Regions from separate parts of the Dickeya parazeae Ech586 genome, predicted to be linked through region 1. Evidence: predicted binding sites of a transcription regulator. Region 1 holds the regulator's gene; each other region holds the start of a gene.
What was found. Region 1 encodes CRP, which controls carbon source genes, mostly activating them, when cyclic AMP is high. Its sites were predicted from a motif close to ATGTGANNNNNNTCACAT; they were not measured.
Positions count from the first base shown of each region.

Region 1 (6,199 bases):
CTGAATTCACTGCGTCGCAACGCCTTGCACAAGTTGGCGATGTACCCCGATTGCCTGCCGGTGTCCGCCAGTCGGTTACGTCGGGTGCATCGCCTGCGAGAGTTTGACGAGCTGGTCACATCACCGCTGCACGGTTTCACCGACGCAACCGATTATTACCGACGCAGCAGCGCCCTGCCTTTACTGCCGCGTATCCGCCAGCCATTACTGGTCATCCACGCCAAAGACGACCCGTTTATGACGCCGGAAGTCATCGCTGATGTCTCGCAACTCCCGACCAATATCGACTACCAGTTGACGGAACATGGCGGTCATGTCGGTTTTGTTGGCGGATCCTGGCGACAGCCTGAATTGTGGCTGGAGCACCGTATTCCCGAGTGGTTTACCCCTTATCTGGAGCAGCACGCATGATCATTCCCTGGCAAGAACTGGCACCGGAAACACTGCAAAATCTGATTGAATCGTTCGTCCTGCGTGAAGGCACCGACTACGGCGAGCAGGAGCGCACACTGGAAGAGAAAGTGGCAGATATACGTCAGCAACTGGCGCACGGCGAGGTCGTCCTGGTGTGGTCGGAATTGCATGAAACCGTCAATATCATGCCCCGCCGCCAGCTCAGCAATAATGAACGGTATCAGCCCTGAATCAATCGCTTAAAAACGTAAATTGCCGTGTCAGTGTGCGATAAACATGCTAACAATGATCAGATCTAACATGGATCAGATATAACATGGCCTGATGGCTCTGCACGGCATAGCCCTTACTCATCGAATGATGACTTCACCGAAGATTGCCCTACACATCGGAGGTTACACACCATGTCGCACCAGCACCCGATTATCGCGGTCACCGGCTCCAGCGGCGCGGGGACCACGACCACCAGCCTGGCGTTTCGCAAGATATTCCAGCAACTGAATCTGCGCGCCGCGCTGGTGGATGGCGACAGTTATCACCGCTATACCCGACCGGAAATGGATATGGCGATCCGCAAGGCACGGGATCTGGGGCGTCACATCAGCTATTTCGGGCCGGAAGCCAACGACTTCTGCCAACTGGAAAACACCTTTATCGAATACGGTCGTAGCGGCACCGGACAGACCCGCAAATACCTGCACACCTATGATGAAGCCATCCCCTACAATCAGGTGCCGGGGACTTTCACGCCCTGGGAGCCGATGCCAGAGCCGACCGACCTGCTGTTCTACGAGGGATTACACGGCGGCGTGGTCACCGCGCAGCATGATGTTGCCCGGCATGTCGACCTGCTGGTCGGTGTGGTGCCGATAGTCAACCTGGAATGGATTCAGAAGCTGGTACGCGACGTTAACGAACGCGGTCACTCCCGCGAGGCGGTGATGGATTCCGTCGTGCGCTCGATGGAAGACTACATCACCCATATTACCCCGCAGTTTTCCCGCACCCACATCAACTTCCAGCGGGTGCCGACGGTTGATACCTCTAACCCGTTCGCCGCCAAAGCCATTCCCTCGATGGACGAAAGTTTCGTGGTGATCCACTTTCAGGGTCTGGACCGCATTGATTACCCCTACCTGCTGGCCATGTTGCAGGGCTCGTTCATTTCCCACATCAATACGCTGGTGGTACCGGGTGGCAAAATGGGGCTGGCGATGGAGTTGATCATGATGCCGCTGGTGCAGCGGTTGATGGAAGGCAATAAAATCGACTGACACCGGCGATAAGAGCGATGATAAGCGCCGATAAACCGGCGCTTAACGACGCGGTGGCCAGGACAGCACACCACCGCGAGCAGAGGTGTTTAATCCAGCGCGATCACTTCATGGCTGTGGGTGATGTTCACGGCTTTTCCCAGCATCAACGCCACAGAGCAGTATTTTTCGGCTGACAGCGACACCGCGCGCTCCACGGCTTTATCGCCCAAGCCCTTGCCGGTGACGATAAAATGCAGGTTGATGGCGGTGAACAGGCGCGGTGCCTCCTCACGGCGTTCAGACGTCAGGCGGACTTCACAATCCACCACGTCATGACGGCCTTTTTGCAGGATAGACACCACATCGATGGCGCTGCATCCGCCTGCGGCCATCAGTACCATTTCCATCGGGCTGGGCGCTTTATCGCCTGCGTTGCCATCCATCAGCAGTTGATGTCCGGAAGCGGATTCACCAAGAAACGTTAACCCTTCAACCCATTTCACCCGCGCCTGCATAATTTTGTCCTCAATCAATTATTTTTGAAATTTTACATCGCTTATGTACAAAAAAGCCTGATAATCAGAGCTTAATCATGCTGAAGCGAGACAACACAAGACACTACACTCAACCTGTGTTACAAACAAAAGCGTAAACCGGCATGTGTTGTTGAGCCGATGCCTGACCCACCACCGGCTTACTGGCGTCATCTGATAGACAGCCTCAGTATATTCCCTGACGTCATTCCGCCAGGACGGAATTGAATTATAACTATGTTATCACGCCGTACAGGGAACTCTGAGCCCTGTGATTTGCGCAGTGAATTAACAACAGAGGATAACAGCGAATGGTTCTCGGCAAACCGCAAACAGACCCGACTCTCGAATGGTTCCTTTCTCATTGCCACATTCACAAGTACCCATCGAAGAGCACCCTAATCCACCAGGGTGAAAAAGCAGAGACGCTTTACTACATCGTGAAAGGCTCGGTTGCCGTGCTGATCAAGGATGAAGAAGGCAAGGAAATGATTCTGTCTTATCTGAATCAGGGCGATTTTATTGGCGAACTTGGCTTGTTTGAAGACGGGCAGGAACGCAGTGCGTGGGTCCGGGCGAAAACAGCCTGTGAAGTTGCTGAAATCTCCTATAAAAAATTCCGCCAGCTCATCCAGGTCAACCCGGACATTCTGATGCGCTTGTCCTCACAGATGGCACGTCGTCTGCAGGTGACCTCGCAAAAAGTCGGCAACCTGGCGTTCCTCGACGTGACGGGCCGCATCGCGCAAACCCTGCTTAATCTGGCCAAACAGCCGGACGCCATGACCCACCCGGATGGTATGCAGATCAAGATCACCCGTCAGGAAATCGGCCAGATCGTCGGCTGTTCCCGCGAAACTGTCGGCCGCATTCTGAAAATGCTGGAAGACCAGAACCTGATCTCCGCCCACGGTAAAACCATCGTGGTATATGGTACTCGCTGATTTATCATCAGCTAGCTTGTAGACGTGAAAAGAGCGTGCCACATGGCACGCTCTTTTCACTTCAGCTAAAGGCGGCAACCGCGATTACGCGCCCTTCACTACCTGCGCCACGGCTTTTTCAAACAGTGCCATCCCCTGGTCGATCTCTTCCGGGGTGATCACCAGCGACGGCACAAAACGGATCACATCCGGCCCTGCCACCAAAATCATCAACCCCAGATCTGCCGATGCCGCCAGAAAATCACGGGCGCGGCCATGCCAGGCCGGTTTTAGCTGTGCGCCCAGCAGCAGGCCCATGCCACGGATTTCATCAAAAATACCGTACTGGGCGTTGATGCGCTCAAGCGCAGACACAAAACGCGCATGGCGATCGACCACGCCGGACAGCACTTCCGGTGTATTGATCACATCCAGCGCCGCTTCCGCCACCGCGCAAGCCAGCGGGTTGCCGCCATAGGTGGTGCCGTGTGTCCCAACCGCCATCACCGACGCAATCTCTTCCGTGGTCAGCATGGCGCTGATCGGGAAACCGCCGCCCAGCGCTTTCGCGGTGGTCAGAATATCCGGCGTGATGCCGTAGTGCATATAAGAGAACAGCTTACCGCTGCGGCCCATACCACACTGTACTTCATCAAACACCAGCAGCGCCTGATACTGATCGCACAGCTCACGCACCCCCTTGAGGAACGCCGGTGTCGCTGGCGTAATACCGCCTTCGCCCTGAATCGGCTCCAACACCACGGCACAGGTGTGGTCATCCATTACTGCTTTGACCGCGTCCAAGTCGTTGAACGGCACGTGCACGATATCCGCCGGTTTCGGGCCGAAGCCATCGGCATATTTCGGCTGACCACCGACCGACACGGTAAACAAGGTGCGACCATGAAACGACTGGTAAAACGAGATTATCTTGGTTTTGTACGGGCTATGACGGGTAATGGCGTAATGCCGTGCCAGTTTGAACGCCGCTTCATTGGCTTCTGCACCGGAGTTGGCGAAAAACACACGATCGGCAAACGTGGCGTTGATCAGTTTGGTCGCCAGACGCAGCGCCGGTTCGTTGGTGAATACGTTGCTGGTGTGCCACAGGGTTTCACCCTGCTCTTTCAACGCCGCCACCAACGCCGGATGGCAATGTCCCAGCGCCGTTACCGCGATGCCGCCGGAGAAATCGATATATTCTTTGCCCTGCTGATCCCAGACACGGCTCCCTTTGCCTTTTACCGGCACAAACTGCGCGGGTGCATAAACCGGAAGAATTACCTTATCGTAAGTATCCCGTGTTACTGCTGCTTTCTCTGTCGCCATTTGCTGCCCCGTTGTCATATCCCGTAGTGTGGAGTGAAGATTTTAAGTGAAAATATAATCAATAAATATGCATAAAAAATCAAAAATAGGCAATCGCTAATCCGATACACCCGTCCTGACCTGCGCTATCCGACTATAAATCAAGGAAATTTTTCAATAGCTGATGCCCTTGCTGGCTGAGGATGCTTTCTGGATGAAACTGCACACCTTCCAGCGGCAACGAGCGATGACGTATCCCCATGATCTCGTCGATATCACCGTCAAACTCAGTCCATGCAGTGACCTCAAAACAGTCAGGCAGCGTATTTTTTTCCAACACCAGCGAATGGTAACGCGTGACAGTGAGCGGGTTTGCCAGCCCGGCGAACACACCGCGCCCGGTATGCCGTACCGGCGAGGTTTTGCCGTGCATCACCTGACGGGCGCGCACCACCTGAGCGCCAAATACCTGTCCCAGCGCCTGATGCCCCAGGCATACCCCCAGAATCGGCAGTTGACCGGCAAAATGGCGAATCGCCGCCAGCGAGATCCCTGCGTCATCCGGTGTACAGGGGCCGGGAGAAATCACCAGTCGTTGCGGCGATAACCGCTCAATGTCTGCCAGCGTCAGCGCATCATTACGCCTGACCAGCACCTCTGAACCCAGTTCGCAAAAATACTGGTACAGGTTGTAGGTAAAGGAGTCGTAGTTGTCGATAAGTAGCAGCATATAATATTTAAATTACTGATATGTAATAAGTAAACTACGGAAATCACTCTGCGATACCCACAAAAATACCCGCAATTTTTCTTATTTGGCGAAAAATCTGCAATAGCAGGATAGCGTCTGGCACCGCACCCGCCCCCTTTTTGGGGAGGGGGCGGGCGCTCCGTGGCACTATCTATGAAGATGGATTTTCCTTCGTGTCGTAAAACGACAGGATCATTTCTGCCAAATCATCTTCTACCGTATAAAAATAACAGGCAGGAACATGCAGCACAGCAGCCAGTCGGCGCGCCAGCTCAAAATCTGGCGTGTGAATCCCACGCTCATATTGATTCATGCGAGCGCTGGCTGTCGCTTCGTCTATCCCGGCAAGAATGCCTAAGCGCTCCTGAGATAATCCCGCCATGAGCCGGGCCGCCTTTAAACGATGAGGTAACATGAGAATCCCGCATTGTGACGTGATTGAGGTGATTCTCAGTGGTGTGCATTGAAAATATACTAAGCAATACTTAGTATTGATCCATGCTTACCAGATAAGGCGTAAAGATTATATGAAGCAAGGGAACGACTGGCATCAGGCGGATATCATCGCCGGCTTGCGCAAGAAAGGCACCACGCTGGCCGCGCTATCCCGTTCTGCGGGACTCAGTTCTTCCACACTGGCGAATGTGCTGGTACGTCCCTGGCCGAAGGGGGAATGGCTGGTTGCCACCGCGCTGGACAAACATCCCGCTGAAATCTGGCCCAGCCGCTATTTTGATGAAACGGGTACATTGATTGACAGAAAACGCCGTATCAGGCAGGAAAGGGGTAAATAGCGTTCATGCTGGTAAAGCGGTTTTCTGTGCTGACTCCCCCACCTTTCCCCCACCTTACCGCGTAATACGCTTCCCCCACCGGATGACGGCAGAAAAACAATAAATCATTGATATACAGTAAGTTAATTATTCTCCCCCCACTTAGGGTATATAGGCATCCGGGAAGTGGGGGAAGTCGCCAGATACCATAGCCTGATACCCTGTTTCCCCCACATTTCCC
Region 1 is NC_013592.1:4,292,218-4,298,416, forward strand. It holds gene DD586_RS18725 (hydrolase) at 1-411, shown strand, start outside; gene DD586_RS18730 (YheU family protein) at 408-644, shown strand; gene DD586_RS18735 (phosphoribulokinase) at 819-1,688, shown strand; gene DD586_RS18740 (OsmC family protein) at 1,778-2,185, opposite strand; gene crp (cAMP-activated global transcriptional regulator CRP) at 2,515-3,147, shown strand; gene argD (bifunctional acetylornithine/succinyldiaminopimelate transaminase) at 3,232-4,455, opposite strand; gene DD586_RS18755 (aminodeoxychorismate synthase component II) at 4,589-5,164, opposite strand; gene DD586_RS18760 (helix-turn-helix transcriptional regulator) at 5,337-5,600, opposite strand; gene DD586_RS18765 (helix-turn-helix domain-containing protein) at 5,713-5,979, shown strand.

Region 2 (6,199 bases), 450 kb from region 1:
GACACAAAGAACGGGTTATTCAGCGTGGAAACAACAAGAGCAATGGTATCCTTTGCCAGCGCATTGGCACTGACCGTTGCACTCAGCGCGACAGCGGAAACCAGAGTAGCAATCTTCTTCAAGTTCATATTTCAATTCCTGTGTGAATGAAAAGTTATTTACTGCCTTTGTTATCTACCAAAACCGCCAGCAGAATAACCACCGCCTTGACGATCATCTGGTAGTAAGAAGAAACCCCTAACAGGTTAAGTCCATTATTCAGGAACCCCAGAATCAAGGCACCGATTAACGTTCCCACCACGCGGCCTTTACCACCCGACAAACTGGTACCACCCAGCACTACCGCTGCAATGGCATCCAGTTCATACCCCGTCCCTGCTGTTGGCTGTGCTGAAGACAGACGGGCCACTTCAATAATGCCTGCCAATGCCGACAACAAACCGCACAACGAATACACAACGATTTTGACTCTATCAACGCTGATCCCGGAAAGACGGGTTGCCGCTTCATTACCGCCCAACGCATAGATATAGCGACCAATGCGGGTATGGTGCAGCATGTACCAGGTTGCCAGGAATACCACTGCCATAATCCAAATAGGCGTAGGTACTCCCAGAGGACGTCCGATGCCGAACCACCCCAACGCATCTGCCGCATCGGAAAAACCGGTATTGACAGGACTGCCGTTGGTGTAGACCATCGTGACGCCACGTAGCAGCAACATCATCACTAGCGTAGCAATAAAGGCCTGAACCCGCCCCTTGGCAATGATAATCCCCGTCCCCGCACCAATGACCGCCCCCAGCGCCAGCGCCGCGAATACCGCCACCAACGCATTGATCTCAAGTCCGACGATAGACGCGGCAACCGCCCCTGTCAGCGCCAGCAACGACCCTACCGACAAATCGATGCCGGAGGTGAGAATAACCAGCGTCATTCCCACCGCCATAATGGCGTTTACCGAGGTTTGCTGCAGGATGTTGAACAAGTTGTTCAGGGTAAAAAAGTTGGGACTCATTGAAGACACCACAGCGATAAGAATCAGCAGGGCGATCAATGATTTTTGCTCCATCAGCCACTCTTTGCTGAGCCAGCGCTTTGCTGTGATAGTTTGAGAACTCATATCTGATTTACTCCTGCTTTACGCCGTATTGCTTACCAACGGCCGCAGCCATCAGCGCTTCCTGTGTAGCCTGTTCAATCGGGAACTCACCGCTCAGGCGCCCTTCGTGCATGACGATAATGCGATCGCTCATCCCGAGCACTTCGGGCATTTCCGACGATACCAGAATGATGCTTAACCCTTCTTGCTTGAACTGGTTGATTAACTGATAGATTTCTTTTTTTGCCCCGACATCGACGCCACGGGTCGGCTCATCCAGAATCAGCACTTTGGGACGGGTCATCAACCCGCGGGCGATCGCCACTTTCTGCTGATTGCCGCCGGACAATAACCCGATTGGCTGGGACATGGACGGAGTGCGAATGTTGAACATGCGGATGAAATCGCCCACCGCCTGCTGCTCATCGCCATGCCGTAGCGAACCTGCTGCGTTGCTGAAATAACGCAGTGCCGTCAGGGACATGTTTTCTTTTACCGACATGCCGAGCACCAGCCCGTCTCGCTTACGGTCTTCGGAAATATACACAATTCCGCTGGCAAGACCGTCCTGTGGGCTGCGCGCCACGATGTTCTTACCGTCTAAGGAAACGTTGCCGTGGGTGCGCGGTAATGCGCCATACAGCACTTTCATCAGTTCGGTGCGACCGGCCCCCATTAGCCCGGCCACCCCGAGAATCTCGCCTTTACGCAGGGTGAAGCTCACGTTATTCACCCCTGGCCCGGACAATTCGCTGACCTGCAAACGCACGTCGCCGGGTGCCTGATTCAAACGGGGGTACTGATCTTCCAGCTTACGTCCCACCATCATTTCAATCAGCGAATCTTCCTGTAACTCACTCACCGCTCGCTCGCCAATAAACTGGCCATCACGGAACACGGTCACATCGTCGCAGATTTCGAAAATCTCTTTGAGTCGGTGGGAGATATAAACAATGCCGCAGCCCTGGGCCTGCAATTCTTTGATCACACTAAACAGCGATGCGGTTTCGGTATCCGTCAGCGCATCGGTGGGTTCATCCATAATGATGACCCGAGACTCAAAGCTCAGCACTTTGGCGATTTCAACCATCTGTTGATCGCCAATCGACAATTCCCCCACCAGGCGTCGACTGTCATAGCGCAGATTCAAACGCTTGAGCAGCTTATCTGCCTCGTCATACATGCGCTTCCAGTCAATACGCCCCAGACGGTTGGTAAATTCGCGGCCGAGGAAAATATTTTCCGCAATGGTTAACTGGGGAATCAGGTTCAGTTCCTGATGGATAATGCCGATCCCTGCTTCCTGAGAGGCTTTTGGGCCACTGAAATCCACATCCTTACCCAAAAACTGGATACTCCCGGCATCCCGACGATAAATGCCCGTCAGCACTTTCATCATGGTGGATTTGCCGGCACCGTTTTCTCCCACCAGCGCCATGACTTTGCCCGGATAGACATTCAATGCCGCGCCGGACAGCGCCTTAACGCCGGGGAACGTTTTGGTGATGCCTTGCAATTGCAGTAAAGGTTGCATCGCTACCTCAGAAGGTGACGCCAGCACAAAGGATCACATTCGCGTAAGGAGAGCATTCCCCCGTACGAATAATGGCCCGGCTCTGACCACTTTGTTTTTTGAAATCTTCGTGGCTGACGTAATGCAGTGAAATAGTATTTCCCTGGTGTTGTTCAAGTTGTGCTAACTGTTTTAATAACGCTTCATGGAGCGTGGTGTTTTTCTCAATGATTTCCTGAGCCAAAATCGCCGCTTCTACCTGCATTTCCGCCGTCACCACGTCCAGTACCTGCAAGAAGCCAGGAACGTTATGGGTCAAAGCCAGGTCGATGCGGGCCGTCGTCGCTGGAATCGGTAAACCGGCGTCAGCAATGACAATCTGATCGGTATGTCCCAGTTGGGAAATCACCGACGAAATATCGGAATGAAGTAACACACCTTTTTTCATGTTGTTTATCCTGAGAGCGAAACGTTTCGCTTATAGGGCAAGTGTAGAAAAAGAACCGGAGAAGGCAACGATTATCTTATGAAAATGTGATCGTTATCGAAACGTTTCGTTGGCGTAATAAAAGGAAGATTTTAAGTTATTAAAACCAATAAAAAAGACGCGACAGGACAAAACCGGAGGGTTTTAGGGGAGATTGAATGTTATATCCGCGCAAGGATAACCGTAGGGGGGAAGAAGACGGCCGCCAATACCACAGCGGGTGAGATCCTGTTAGACCTCACCCGCTTATTTATCTACTCGCCCGGAATCAGATTTCTACCTGAATACCCAATTCAATCAACCGGTTCGGTGGAATTTCGAATTGATCCGCCGCGCGCAGCGCATTGCGGCTCAGCATCATGAACAACTTACCGCGAACAAGCAGATACCAGGGACGCGCGCCCATCATCAGCGATTCATTCGACAAGAAGAACGTAGTTTCCATCATCTGGCAGGTCAATCCATCCTGCCAGCAGCGATGGAATACCTCTTCCACATTCGGCGTTTCACGCCAGCCATAGCTGGCGACCACACGCCAGAAGGTGGGGGAAAGTTGCTCCACCGAAACACGCCGGGCGTTGTGCACATAAGGCGCGTCTTCCGTTCTCATGGTCAGCAGCACCACGCGCTCATGCAGTACCTTGTTGTGTTTCAGATTGTGCAGCAAAGCAAACGGAATGACATGGGTAGCACGCGACAGATAGACAGCCGTTCCTGTTACACGCACCGGCGGATTCTTCTCCAGCGACGCGATCATCGCATCCAGCGAATTGCCATGCTCATGGATACGGCGTAACAGCCGGAAACGCTCGCTTTTCCAGGTCGTCATGATGATGAACATCACCATCCCCAGCGCCAGCGGCAACCAGCCACCAGAAATAATCTTCACCACGTTGGCCAGGAACATCGGCAAGTCGATAGCCAGCAGAGCCACCAGCAACAACCAGACCAGATAGCGATACCAGTGCCAGTTTTTCAGCGCCACCGTACAAGACAGGATGCTGGTCAGTACCATCGTGCCGGTCACCGCAATACCGTAAGCGGCAGCCAGATTGCTGGAATGCTCAAAGCTGATAATAACGATTACCACCGCCACATACAGCAACCAATTGATAAACGGGATATAAATCTGTCCAGACTCCATATCTGACGTATGCACGATGCGCATCGGCGGCAGATACCCCAGACGAACCGCCTGGCGGGTCAGCGAGAACACCCCGGAAATGACTGCCTGAGAAGCGATGATGGTAGCGAGCGTAGCCAGCACCAATAGCGGAATCAGCGCCCAATCCGGCGCCAGCAGGAAGAACGGGTTTTTGATAGCCTCTGGATTTTTCAGCAACAGTGCGCCCTGGCCAAAGTAGTTGAGCACCAGCGACGGTAAAACTGCTGAAAACCAGGCGATACGAATCGGCAGTTTGCCAAAGTGGCCCATATCGGCATACAGCGCCTCAACCCCAGTGATCGCCAGTACTACCGCCCCCAGCGCAAAGAAGGACACCGATTTATACTGAATGAAAAAGTTAATCGCCCATTGGGGATTGAGCGCCTGCAATACCTCTGGATTGGCGATAATGCTGCGAGCCCCCAACACACCGAGCGACAAAAACCACAGCATCATGATCGGCGCAAACAGACTACCGACCCGCCCCGTACCGTGCTTTTGAATCATAAACAAGAGCGTCAATACCACTATCGAAATAGGGACGATGTAGGTATCCAGCGACGGCGCAACAATATCCAGCCCTTCAATCGCCGACATCACCGAAATCGCCGGGGTAATCACCACCTCACCATAGAAGAAGCTGCCGCCGATCAATCCCATTATCACCACTATCGCGGTCATCTTATCGGACGTATTGCGTCCGGCCAGCGACATCAGCGTCAGAATCCCCCCTTCACCGGCGTTATCCGCACGCATGACATAGCTGAGATACTTAAGGGATACGACCAGCACCAGCAGCCAGAATATCAGTGAGAGAAAGCCAAAGACGGAATCGGGTTCAACCCCGAAACCAAACTGCCCGGAAAGACACTCCCTGAGCGTATAGAGCGGGCTGGTGCCGATGTCGCCATACACTACACCGATGGCAGCCAGCGTGACCGCTGGAAGTGAACGTTTATGTTCTGAATTCATAAACCTTGTCTTCTGTTATCAATTCATTAACAAATCGGGCCTTATTCTGGTTGGAGTAGCCCGAAAACGCACAGTATGCACAAATCACGTTAAAAGCCCATTTTTTAATACTACCTTGGTTCTGTTAAGGGCTGGCACCTTTGTTGATTAACACCAGCAATGGTGACAATAATTAATGTATGGCTAATGAAGAAAACGTAGTCTTTCTAACGTTATTACACGCTCTTGACGGCAATTTACCGCAATGACGGATCTATTATGATGCAACCCACAGCGCTGGCCGACCGTATTTCTCGCCTGAGCCATGCTCTCGAACACGGTCTTTACGAACGGCAACACGCCATCCGACTTTGCCTGCTGGCAGCGCTCAGCGGCGAGAGCGTCTTCCTGTTGGGGCCGCCAGGGATTGCCAAGAGCCTGATTGCCCGCCGCCTGAAATACGCATTCAGGAACGCACGTGCCTTTGAATACCTGATGACGCGTTTCTCAACGCCGGAAGAGGTCTTCGGTCCACTCTCCATCCAGGCACTGAAAGACGAAGGGCGCTATCAGCGTCTGACGACCGGCTACCTGCCAGAAGCTGAAATTGTCTTTCTGGATGAAATCTGGAAAGCCGGCCCGGCCATCCTGAACACCCTGCTGACTGCCATTAACGAGCGGCGCTTTCGCAACGGTAACAGCGAAGAGCCCATCCCAATGCGACTACTGGTCACCGCCTCCAACGAACTGCCTGAAGCCGACAGCAGCCTGGAAGCCTTGTATGACCGTATGCTGATCCGCCTCTGGCTTGACCGGGTGCAGGATAAACACAATTTCCGCGCGATGCTCACCGCGTCACCTGCCGAGCAGGATAACCTTATCAGCCCGGCACTGAGCGTCAGCGACGAAGAGTATCAACAGTGGCAGTCTCATATCGATCATATACCGTTACCGGAAAATTGCTTCGAACTGATTTATCAA
Region 2 is NC_013592.1:4,737,569-4,743,767, forward strand. It holds gene rbsB (ribose ABC transporter substrate-binding protein RbsB) at 1-128, opposite strand, end outside; gene rbsC (ribose ABC transporter permease) at 155-1,123, opposite strand; gene rbsA (ribose ABC transporter ATP-binding protein RbsA) at 1,131-2,636, opposite strand; gene rbsD (D-ribose pyranase) at 2,644-3,063, opposite strand; gene kup (low affinity potassium transporter Kup) at 3,371-5,239, opposite strand; gene ravA (ATPase RavA) at 5,498-6,199, shown strand, end outside.
Region 2: the regulator CRP is predicted to act here: its motif matches at 3,148-3,165, upstream of rbsD (D-ribose pyranase).

Region 3 (6,199 bases), 1.6 Mb from region 1:
GAGAAAGGGGAAAGTCGTTGTACCCTGGAAGAAAATGAAAACATAGCCATACCCGCTATCAATGTAAGGTTGAGGGCACAGCCTATGATCAGCGCGCTTAAAATAGAAATTGATTATATATTTATAACCTATAGATATTTACGATAAGAGCCCCTATGCACATTACGTTACGTCAACTGGAAGTGTTTACCGAAGTCCTGAAAAGCGGTTCAACCACACAGGCATCGGTGGTGTTGTCGCTGTCACAGTCCGCCGTCAGCGCCGCGTTGGCTGATCTTGAAAGTCAACTGGGGGTACAGCTGTTCGATCGTGTGGGTAAACGACTGGTGGTCAACGAACACGGTCGGCTGTTGTACCCTAAAGCGCTGGCGTTGCTGGAGCAGTCGGCGGAAATTGAACAGCTTTTCCGGCGTGATAACGGCGCGCTGCGTATTTATGCCAGCAGTACCATCGGTAATTATCTGATGCCGGCGATGATTGCCCGCTATCGTCAGGATTTTCCCGCCATCCCACTGGAGCTGTATGTGGGGAACACGCTGGATGTGGTCAATGCCGTGTCTGAATTTCGGGTTGATTTGGGCCTGATAGAAGGGCCGTGCCATCATCCGGATTTGCTCACCCAGCCCTGGCGGGAAGACGAACTGGTGGTGTTTTGCGCCCCCGGTAATCCGCTGATTGGCAATGATTTTACGTTACCCATGCTGGCGGATGCGCCGTGGATCCTGCGTGAGCACGGGTCAGGTACACGTGAAGTGCTGGATCATTTGCTGCTGGCACGTCTGCCACATTTCCGGTTGGTGATGGAGCTTGGCAACTCAGAGGCTATCAAGCACGCGGTGCGTCATGGCATCGGTATCAGTTGCCTGTCGCGTCATGTGGTCGCCGAGCAGCTCGCCACCGGCGTGTTGGTGGAGTTACCGGTTCCTTTACCCCGACTGAGCCGCACGTTATATCTGGTACACCATCGCCAAAAACACTTATCTGGCGTGCTGCAATGCTTTCTGGAATATTGCCGGGAAGGCGACCACCCCTAACAGCCTGGCAACATCAGCATTACAAACCCGGCGTGTATTCCAGAGGGATTACTTATGATGCCGGGTGAGTTATGAAGGTCTCTTATAATCCGCGCTATGCGCTATCCAGCAGGTAGCAGATTGCCTACAATCCGCCCTCAAATTTTCAAGGGCATGGATAGTAATGGCTCAACATGATACTGACCTCGCGCAATCGCGGGGAACCACGCTACGCCGTGAGCTGAAAGCGCGGCATTTGACGATGATCGCCATTGGCGGTTCGATCGGTACCGGGTTATTTGTCGCTTCGGGTGCCACGGTGTCGCAAGCCGGGCCGGGTGGGGCACTGTTGTCGTATGCGTTGATCGGCCTGATGGTCTATTTCCTGATGACCAGTCTTGGCGAGCTGGCGGCATTTATGCCGGTGTCTGGTTCGTTCTCCACCTATGGCGCACGCTATGTGGAAGAGGGATTCGGTTTCGCGCTGGGCTGGAACTATTGGTACAACTGGGCGGTTACCATCGCCGTTGACCTGGTGGCGGCACAACTGGTCATGGGGTACTGGTTCCCATCAGTGCCTGGCTGGGTCTGGAGTGCGTTGTTCCTGTCGCTGATGTTTTTGCTGAACTACATTTCGGTGAAAGGCTTTGGTGAAGCGGAATACTGGTTCTCGCTGATTAAGGTGATCACCGTGGTTCTGTTCATCGCCATTGGGGTGCTGATGATTATCGGTATTCTGCGCGGTGGTGAACATGCGGGCTGGCATAACTGGCAGATTGGCGATGCGCCGTTTGCTGGCGGATTTTCCGCGATGATCGGTGTCGCCATGATCGTCGGCTTCTCGTTTCAGGGCACCGAATTGATTGGTGTGGCGGCTGGGGAGTCCCAAGATCCGCAGACTAACATTCCGCGTGCTATTCGTCAGGTATTCTGGCGTATCCTGCTGTTTTATATCTTCGCGATTCTGATTATCAGCCTGCTGGTTCCTTATACCGACCCTAACCTGCTGCGTAACGATGTGAAAGATATCAGCGTCAGCCCGTTCACGCTGGTGTTTGAGAATGCTGGCTTACTGTCGGCTGCGGCAGTCATGAATGCGGTTATCCTGACGGCGGTGTTGTCGGCAGGTAACTCCGGTATGTATGCCTCCACCCGTATGTTGTTCACGCTGGCGCAGGAAGGTAAGGCACCGGCGTGTTTCGGCAAACTTTCTCAAGGTGGGGTACCACGTAATGCGTTGTACGCTACCACGGTGGTCGCAGGTCTGTGTTTCCTGTCGTCGATGTTTGGCAATCAGACAGTGTATCTGTGGTTGCTGAATACCTCCGGTATGACCGGGTTTATCGCCTGGCTGGGTATTGCCATCAGCCACTACCGTTTTCGCCGTGGTTATGTCGCGCAAGGGCATGACTTGAAGGCACTGCCGTACCGTTCCGGCTTTTTCCCGTTAGGGCCTATCTTTGCTTTTATACTCTGCCTGGTCATTACCTTGGGGCAGAACTATCAGGCGTTTCTGGCTGATAAGATTGACTGGTATGCGGTGACGGCGACGTACATCGGTATTCCGCTGTTTCTGGTGATTTGGCTGGGCTATCGTCTGGTGAGAAAATCACGGGTAGTGAAATACAGCGAGATGACCTTCCCGGAATACAAATAACGGTCCTCTAAACCAAAAAGCCAGCCGGATTACCGACTGGCTTTTTTTACGCCCAAAAGACGTCGTACTCAGATGCGGGAATGCACCAGTCGCACACTGCGATAAACCGTGAGCAGCAGGGCAACCAGCGCAAACAGCACCAGCGGTGCGCCGATATAACCGATTTTATCCATGCCCAGATGCAGACTCACCTGGCTCCCCAACAGTGCGCCACCGCCGATACCAAGATTGAACAAGCCGGAGAAAATCGACATGGCGACATCGCTGGCATCAGGCGCCAGTGACAGGACTTTGGCTTGCATCGCCAGGCCAATCGCCATCATTGCCAGTCCCCAGACCAGACACAGCAACGTCAGGCTGAAGGGGTGGGCAGACAGCGGCATCAGCAATGTCAGACAGCCTAACAACAACAGCATGGCTGTCACCAGAAACGCCAGCGGGAAACGCTCGCTGTAGCGGCTGTAGAGCATACTGCCCACAATACCGGCGCACCCGAATAGCAACAGAATCAGGGTGGTGAAATTTTCCGGCAGACCGGCCACAGTCTGGATAAAGGGTTCAATGTAGCTGTAAGCCGTGAAGTGCGCCGTCACGACCACGACGGTCAACAGGTAGATACCGACCAACGCCGGGCGGCGGAACAGTTTCGGCACACTGGACAAGGAGCCGGAATGCTCGCTCGGCAGTAATGGCAGCAAACGTGCCAGCAGGATCATGGCAATGGTCGCGCCTGCGGCGATAGTCAGAAAGGTGATTCGCCAGCCGAGGTATTGGCCAATAACCCGCCCCAGCGGCAGCCCCAGTACCATCGCCAGTGACGAGCCGGTGGCGATGAGCCCCAATGCCTGTGCCCGCTTGCCGTGGGGAGCCATACGAATCGCCAGTGAGGCGGTAATAGACCAGAATACCGAGTGCGTCAGTGCGACACCGGCTCGGGAAATGACCAGCACGGTAAAGTTCCAGGCGACGGCAGACAGCAAATGGCTGAGGATAAACAGGCTGAACAGCCCGATCAGTAATTTACGGCGTTCAATACCGCTGGTCAGCAACATGCAGATCAGCGAGGCGAGCGCCACTATCCAGGCATAAATGGTGATCATCAGCCCAACATCTTCGGTTTTCATGGCAAAGGTATTGGCGATGTCACTGAGCAGCCCCACCGGAATAAACTCCGTGGTGTTAAAAATAAATGCGGCCACGGCCAGCGTCACCACGCGTAACCAGGCGGTGGCGCGTGAAGGGGAAGCGGATGTCATAGCAGGATCCTGAACGGGTGTGACGAGCGTGCTATTGTAGTTAATTGTGGGTGAAAATGCGATTACGATCACATTTCAGTCAGAAGACAGCATCGTGCAGCGCAGGAGCGCCTTGTGATAACGCACTGGCCGCGCATCATGCAGACACTGTGGTAAAAATAGTCTGGTTTTATTATAGGCAGAATTTTTCCTCCAATAATTCAGCGCCAAAACTATATAATATAATAAATATCACTGGCTTATTTCTATCGCTCATTTTTAGATAAGCTACATAAAGAAGTGTTTTTTGTTTATTTTGGTGGCTGGTTATTTAAGTGGTGTTATTGTGGCGCGCTGAAAATACTTTTTATGAATAATCTTTGCTTCGAATATATGACACTTTTTTTACGTCTTATATTTTTAACCGGAATGCCAGTGGTGTTTGGGAAGGTTATAACGTTATATCGGGCATTCACGGTACTCCATTTTATGGAGTTGTGACTGTTTTTGGCGTTATTGGTTATGATATGTGGACTTATCCCGTCATCACTACGTTGTCAGCGTGGGCGGTTATTATCATCCTTACGGGATTACTGGTTAATTCAACAAAACGTTAACATGGAAAAAAGAAATTGGCATATCTAAAAATTACCCTGGTAATAATTATTTTCCCTCAGTGATGGAATAGATAAGATGGGGTAATTTTTTATAATGGTAATTGAATTTGTAGTTGCAAAACAAAAACGAGTATGAGACCTTTGTCACAAGCTTCGATGAGGGAACAGATATGAGCGTATATATTAATGCGGTGGAAACCCATTTGCCTGGTCCGATTATTAGCAATCAGGAATTGGGGAATAAGATTGGATTTAAGCCTGAGTTAATTAAAAAACTCTTCGGAAATACTGGCCGACATTTTGCTGTTAATATGAATACCGGTAAATCCATTGCGTCATCAGCAGAGTTAATTACTATCGTCATCAAGAAACTGCTTGCCAGTGCTGGCATAAATAAAGAACGTATCGATTTTATTATCGTAGCCTCTGCTACGCCGGATACGCTTTTGCCAAGTAGTGTCAATCAGGCATGCCATGCCATGAATTTTGGGCCGATTGAAACCTACCAGATTGTTTCGGGGTGTTCCGGTGCGGTGCAGGCGCTCAAACTGGCTCGCGAGCTGGTGGCAACGCCAGACAATGGTTTGGAAAACGGCCTGGTTATCGGGGTTGAGACGGCTTATAAGTTCCTGAATTTCTTCGAGGAACATTCTGGTAAGAAAGATACCAAGGAACTGGTGAATTACACGCTGTTTGGTGACGGCGTTGGAGGATGTCTGGTCTCCAGCCAGTCAACCGCATCCAGCATTGAGATTGAACACATCTCTTTTAAATATCTCGGTGTTGATGAAGCGGTCGGGCAATTGGCGAGTTGGCGTGGCTCCCGTAATGACATCGATTACGGCGCCTTGCTCAATGAAGAATATAAATTAATTGAAAAGCTGGTCCCGGTTATTACCCAGGATACGCTCAATGCATTAACAGATAAATTAGGTGGTCGGCCAAACTGGCTGCTTCCACCACAACTCTCCGGTTCCATGCTGGAAAAGATTTTATCTGACATCGGCTACACAGGGGATGAGATATTCAGCCTGGTGGATAAAATTGGTAACACCGCCAATGCTGCGCTGTTTTTCCAGATAAAAGAATTTAGTGATATCTCACTTGCCAATGAATGTGCCATCGGTATATCTGTTGAATCGTCACGCTGGCTGGCAGGTGGTCTTATTCTAAGAAATAAGAAAGGTCTTTTGTAATATCAGATAAAAAGACGTTTATTGATACTCCCCAAAGTAAAATTGCAGAGTGTTCGGCCTTTTTATTACGCACCGCAATACGTTTGCTTTTCAAGACAAGGCTCATCACGGGCCTTGTCGCATGACAGCCGCGTGAATGTTCTGGTCATGATCTCCGTAATGGCCCGGAGGCGAGCCAACACGCCCGCCAGTCAGGGGCTGTCAGGTGGTATCAGGCATGGCCAGGCAGGAGGAATAGGCAGGTCACGTCGCGAGTGGGGGCCTCTGCAATCTGACAGGGACAAGGAGAATAAGGATATTTATGAAACAGGATAATGCATTGAGCCGTATTGCCGCCTCGAAAAAAATAACGGCGGAAGGAAAGCACATCGTTAATATAGCCACATTCAGTAACTTCAATCACAAAGCATTGAATGACCTGATTACGTTTAACCTGAATGCTCTGGGTTGTTATCCTTCTTTTTATGATGGTATTTACAGC
Region 3 is NC_013592.1:2,665,361-2,671,559, reverse strand. It holds gene DD586_RS11675 (YeiH family protein) at 1-50, opposite strand, end outside; gene yieE (DNA-binding transcriptional regulator YeiE) at 156-1,034, shown strand; gene DD586_RS11665 (amino acid permease) at 1,198-2,670, shown strand; gene DD586_RS11660 (sugar transporter) at 2,739-3,926, opposite strand; gene DD586_RS11655 (beta-ketoacyl-[acyl-carrier-protein] synthase family protein) at 4,693-5,718, shown strand; gene DD586_RS11650 (HAD-IIIC family phosphatase) at 6,020-6,199, shown strand, end outside.
Region 3: the regulator CRP is predicted to act here: its motif matches at 3,983-4,000, upstream of DD586_RS11660 (sugar transporter).

Region 4 (6,199 bases), 1.3 Mb from region 1:
AGTGGTATTGCAGCAGGCCAGACAAGAGGCCTGATCCACGCCATACCATCACGCGTATACCACACAGACAGCGGCCATTCGGCCGCTGTTTTTTATGGCGCCGGACGAAGTGCCGTCATTGCCCGCCAGAACGATTCCGACGCCACATTCAGCCGCGCATCCAATCGATACAGATACACCTGCATCTTCATCACCGCATTATCCAGCTTCAACACGGTCAGCTCTTTGTTCGCCAACTCATCACGGATCGAATAATCCGGCAACCAGGCAATGCCGTGACCTTGCTTGACCATGCGTTTGAGTAAATCACTCATTGAGGAGACAAAACTCACGGTAAAACGCTCAGGAGTCAGCGTGGAGAGGTAGCGATTGACCTGACGGCCCATATAACTGGTATCGGTATAATTGAGTAACGGCAATGTGGCGGCACGCGCATCAAACCGCGGTTTACCGAGCGCGTCGCAGGCGCAAACCGGATATAACGTGGAATCCATAATGCGGGTATGACGAAACGGTTCTGACATCAATTCCTCGTTATAAAAAGAGAAAATGAAGTCACTGCGCCCCTCTTTAAGGTTGAGAACCGCATCATCGACATCGATGGATTCGACATAGAAGATTTTCTCTTGCACATCCGGCACGGCTTTCAGCAATTCCGGCATCACAAACACCGACAACGAATGCGCTGCGGCAATCGTTATCTTATTTTTATAGTGACTGCCGCCGTGCAATTTATGAATCTGATACTCCAGATCGTCGAGGGTATTGCGGATATGGGCATGAAAAATCTTCCCCTGCTCGGTCAGTTGCAACGGCTGTGCGCTGCGATCAAAAAGGTCAAATCCTACGGCCTCTTCCAACGCCCGAATGCGTCGGCTAAACGACGACTGAGAGATGTTCCGTGTCTCCGCCGCCAGGGTAAAGCTGCGGTGTTCCTCCAGCGCAATGAAATCATATAACCATTTGGTTTCAATATTGTTTAGCATCATCAACCGCCGTTTTGAAAACTCATTATACGCATAATACTGGTCGTGTTATGCAAAAAATACATAGAGGATGGGAATTTCGCAATTCACATTTCCGGGCGCTGTGCGATGATTTTTCCACTCCAGACTATTCGTAGTGAGGCGGGAAACGTGAACCCTGTAATCGGAATTCTTGGCGGCATGGGGCCGGGTGCCACCGTAGACGCCATGCAAAAACTTATCCGGCAGACCCCGGCGCGTAAGGATCAGGAACATATTCCAATGATCGCCGTGTCTATCCCGGATATTCCGGACCGTACCCAGTGCATTCTTAATCACAGCCCGTCGCCGCTGAAAAAGATGATTGAGTACATGAGAATTCTGGAAAACGCCGGAGCCACCTGCATCATCATTCCTTGCAATACCGCGCACTACTGGTTCGAGGATTTGAAGCGGCATACTCAGGTAGACATGATCAGCATTATTGATGCCGCCTGCCAGCAGGTTGCTGAACAGCGCGTCCATCACGTCGGTATTTTGGCAACGACCGCGACCGTGCGTGGCAATATCTACCAGCATGCGCTCAGTGGTCAGCAGGTGCGCAGCACCCTGCCTGACGATGCACAACAGCAGGCGGTCATGAACAGTATCTATGCTTATAAAGCAGGCGATTTCAGCCAGTCTCGCGCACTACTGCTGCCGGTCGTCGACTCGCTGCGCCAGCAAGGGGTAGAGAAAATCATTCTGGGTTGCACCGAGTTACCGCTGATTCTGGAGGCAGAAGTGAGCGCCACACCCGATGCCTACCTGGATGCCACCGATGCGCTGATCAAACAAACCATCGCCTGGTATTACCGGCAGGTAACGCATTCCCCCGTTGCGGCGTAATTTTTCTCTGTTGACCACGGTATGTCCAGCATTTGTTATGATAACGTCAGGTGACAATGCAGAGACCGACTAACAGAGCATCATGAAAGCAAAACCAGTAACGCTCAATGACGTAGCAGCTTACGCCGGTGTGTCATACCAAACCGTTTCCCGGGTGCTGAATCAAGCACCTCATGTATCGATACGCACGCGGGAAAAGGTGGAGCAGGCGATGGCTGCGCTCCACTACATCCCCAACCGGGTCGCACAACAACTGGCGCGCCGCAGTGCCACGACTATTGGGTTGGCGACAATTGATCTATCGCTGCATGCGCCATCCCAAATCGCCGCCGCCATCAAAACAACCGCCAGCGAATTGGGGTTCACAGTGGTGATCTCCATGTTGCGCGCTGCCGATGGTAATGACGTCCAGCGTGCCGTTAGCGAATTACTGTCACAGCGGGTAGATGGCGTGATCATCAACGTGCCGCTGGAGCAAGAGGAGGCCGAGCACATCTATCAGTTGTGTGCTGCCACACCGGCGCTGTTTCTCGACACCGCCCCCAGCGCCAACCTGCCAAGCGTAATGTTCGACCCGCAACAGGGCGCGAAGCTGGCTATCGACCATCTGGTAGAAATGGGGCACCGTCGAATCGCCCTGCTGACCGGTCCGCAAAGCTCGGTGTCGGCACGTTTGCGTTACGAGGGCTGGCAGAAAGCGCTAGCCGCCAACCTGTTAACCCCTTGTGCCATCGCCGAAGGCGACTGGAGCGCCAGTTCAGGGTATCAGCAGGCACATTTACTGCTGGCACATTCAATCCGCCCCACCGCAATCGCCGTTACCAACGACCAGATGGCGTTGGGCGTTCTGCGGGCGATTCATGAATACGGCTTGCGTGTACCGGAGCAGATTTCGGTCATCGGTTTTGACGATACCCGCGACAGCGCCTATTTCCAGCCGCCGTTAACCACCATCCGTCAGGATTTCAGACAACTGGGCCGGGAAAGCGTCAATCGGCTACTGGAGTGTCTGCAACATCCGCACACGCCAGCGCCACTGCGGTTAAAAACGACCCTGATACCACGTCAGACCACGGCGGTCTGGCGCCCTTCTACTCTGTCTCCGCAGGATGTCGCCCAGCAGTTGATTAGCCTGGCACGGCAGTTACAGCGTTAACCGTTCCCTGCGGATACCGGTTTTGTGATCGATACCACTTTCCGGCATCGCTGCACTTTACTCATACCCGGCAAGCCGCGATCCTGACAATAAAATTGTGAGCGGATAACAATTTCATTTATCCTCTCATCAACTGTTTTCAGCCATTCATTTGCAGCCAACTCAGCCAATAAAGGAAAGCCTGCTTTATGTCCACTGTTTCCGCTTATGTTCCGCTATCCGACATCTCGCTGGCGGATATTCTGGCCAGACGCGACTGGGAAAACCCGGCCTGCCCGCACATCCGTCGTCTGGATGCCCATCCGCCTTTTTCCAGCTGGCGTGACCTTAACGCGGCACGCGACGATAAGCCTTCTGACCGGCGTCAGTTACTGAATGGCGAATGGACCTTCAGCTATTTTGATCGTCCGCAAGCGGTACCGGAACAGTGGCTGACACAGGATTTAAACGATGCCGAACGGATTACCGTTCCCTCTAACTGGCAGTTAGCAGGATACGACGCGCCGATTTACACTAACGTTAAGTACCCTATTCCCGTCAACCCGCCATTCGTACCAGAAGACAACCCTACCGGGTGTTACTCGCTCACATTTTCAGTCACCCCTGATTGGCTGGCACAAGGGCAGACCCGCATCGTATTCGACGGCGTTAACTCTGCGTTTCACCTGTGGTGCAACGGTCAATGGGTCGGTTATTCTCAGGATAGCCGCCTGCCAGCGGAGTTCGACCTGACACCTTGCCTGCACGTGGGCGAAAACCGACTGGCAGTGATGGTGTTGCATTGGTCTGACGGCACCTATCTGGAAGATCAGGATATGTGGCGCATGAGCGGCATTTATCGTGATGTCTACCTGCTGCATAAACCGGTGGTACACCTGCGTGACGTGCAACTCACCACGCCGCTGCGACACAGCTACACTCAGGGGACATTGTGCGTCACTGCCCTGGCCAACCTGCCGGAAGACCAGGCTGAACACTGGCAACTGGCGGTACAGTTATGGCGGGGCGAACACCTGGTGGGAGAACAACGCAAACCGCTCGGCACCCCGGCGATAGATGAGCGCGGCGCCTATCACGACAGGCTGAGTCTGCAACTGGAAGTGGCGCAGCCCGCGTTGTGGAGCGCGGAAGAGCCCAATCTATACCGGGCGGTAGTGGCACTGGAGTGCAACGGCTCGCTGGTGGAAGCAGAAGCCTATGACGTCGGTTTTCGTGAGGTCACCATCCGTAACGGCTTGTTGCTGCTCAACGGTCAACCGCTGCTGATCCGCGGTGCTAACCGCCATGAGCACCACCCGCAGCACGGTCAAGCGATCGATGAAGCGACCATGCGGCAGGATATCCTGCTGATGAAACAGCACAACTTCAACGCGGTACGCTGCTCCCACTACCCCAATCATCCGTTGTGGTATCGGCTGTGCGACCGCTATGGCTTATACGTGGTCGATGAAGCCAATATCGAAACCCACGGCATGCAGCCGATGAGCCGCCTGTCCGACGACCCGCGCTGGTTACCCGCTTACGCCGAACGCGTCACTCGCATGGTGCAACGCGACCGCAATCACCCCTGCATTATTATCTGGTCGCTGGGAAATGAATCGGGTTACGGCCACACCCATAGCGCGCTTTATCAATGGGTGAAACAACATGATCCCACCCGACCGGTGCAATACGAGGGCGGCGGTGCCAATACGCCAGCGACCGATATTCTGTGCCCGATGTATGCCCGCGTCGATCAAGACCAGCCCTTCCCCGCCGTCCCGAAATGGTCAATCAAAAAATGGATTGGCCTGCCGGGCGAACATCGTCCGCTGATTTTGTGTGAATACGCGCACGCGATGGGCAACAGTTTTGGCGGATTTGACCGTTACTGGCAGGCATTCCGCCAGTACCCGCGTCTGCAAGGCGGCTTTGTCTGGGATTGGGTGGACCAAGCGCTGGTACGTGAACAAGACGGCAAAACACACTGGGCCTATGGCGGTGACTTTGGTGATAAACCGAACGACCGTCAGTTCTGTCTCAATGGTCTGGTATTCCCTGACCGTACACCGCACCCGGCGCTGTACGAAGCCCAGCGCGCCCAGCAATTTTTCCAGTTCAGCCACCATGACGACGCCCCGCTGACGCTGAATGTCACCAGTGAATACCTGTTCCGCCACAGTGATAATGAAGAACTGCACTGGCGCATCATGCAGGATGACGTGCAACTGGCATCAGGCCGGGTACCGCTCGATATCGCCCCCCAGGGGAGTCAGACGCTCACGTTGCTGGAACAGGTGCCAGCGCCACAGCACCACGCCGACATGTGGCTGACCGTAGAGGTGATTCAGCCGAAGGCGACCGACTGGTCACCAGCGGGTCATCGCTGCGCCTGGAATCAATGGCAGTTACCGATGCCGCTGGCACGTTCACTGCCACCTGTTCACGATGGCAAGTCTCCATCATTGAGCCAAACCGATGAGCAATTCGAAGTCACACAGGGCCAGCAGCGCTGGGTATTTAACCGTCACAGCGGCTTACTGACACAGTGGTGGCGTGATGGGCAACCCCAGTTACTCAGCCCATTGCAGGATAATGTGACACGCGCAGCACTGGATAACGACATCGGCATCAGTGAAGTCGACCGTATTGACCCGAATGCGTGGGTAGAGCGCTGGAAACTGGCCGGGCTGTACCAGTACGACACCGATTGTCAGCACATCCACGCCGACACCCTCAGCGATAGTGTACTGATCACCACCGAGCACATCAGCCACTATCAGCAACAGGTGTTATTCATCAGTCGCAAACAGTGGCAAATCGACGCCTGCGGCGTATTGAGGGTGAATGTCGAGGTCGAGATGGCTCGCCACCTGCCCTCGCCAGCTCGCATCGGCCTTTCCGTTCAACTGGCGGCAGTCAACCCGCAAGTCAGCTGGCTGGGGCTAGGCCCGCATGAAAACTACCCTGACCGCCGCCTTGCCGCGCTACACGGCCGCTGGCAGCAGCCGCTGGAGTCAATGCACACGCCATATATTTTCCCATCGGAAAACGGCCTGCGCTGCCACACCCAGGAATTGCGCTACGGCAACTGGCTTATCGAAGGGGATTTCCACTTCGGCATCGGCTGCTACAGCCAGCAACAACTGATGTCATGCACCCATCACCATCTGCTGCAACCGGAAGCCGGCACCTGGCTTAATCTGGATGG
Region 4 is NC_013592.1:2,965,432-2,971,630, forward strand. It holds gene DD586_RS12985 (dicarboxylate/amino acid:cation symporter) at 1-34, shown strand, start outside; gene hypT (hypochlorite stress DNA-binding transcriptional regulator HypT) at 93-986, opposite strand; gene cuyB (cysteate racemase) at 1,137-1,853, shown strand; gene DD586_RS13000 (LacI family DNA-binding transcriptional regulator) at 1,936-3,009, shown strand; gene DD586_RS13005 (beta-galactosidase) at 3,198-6,199, shown strand, end outside.
Region 4: the regulator CRP is predicted to act here: its motif matches at 3,032-3,049, upstream of DD586_RS13005 (beta-galactosidase).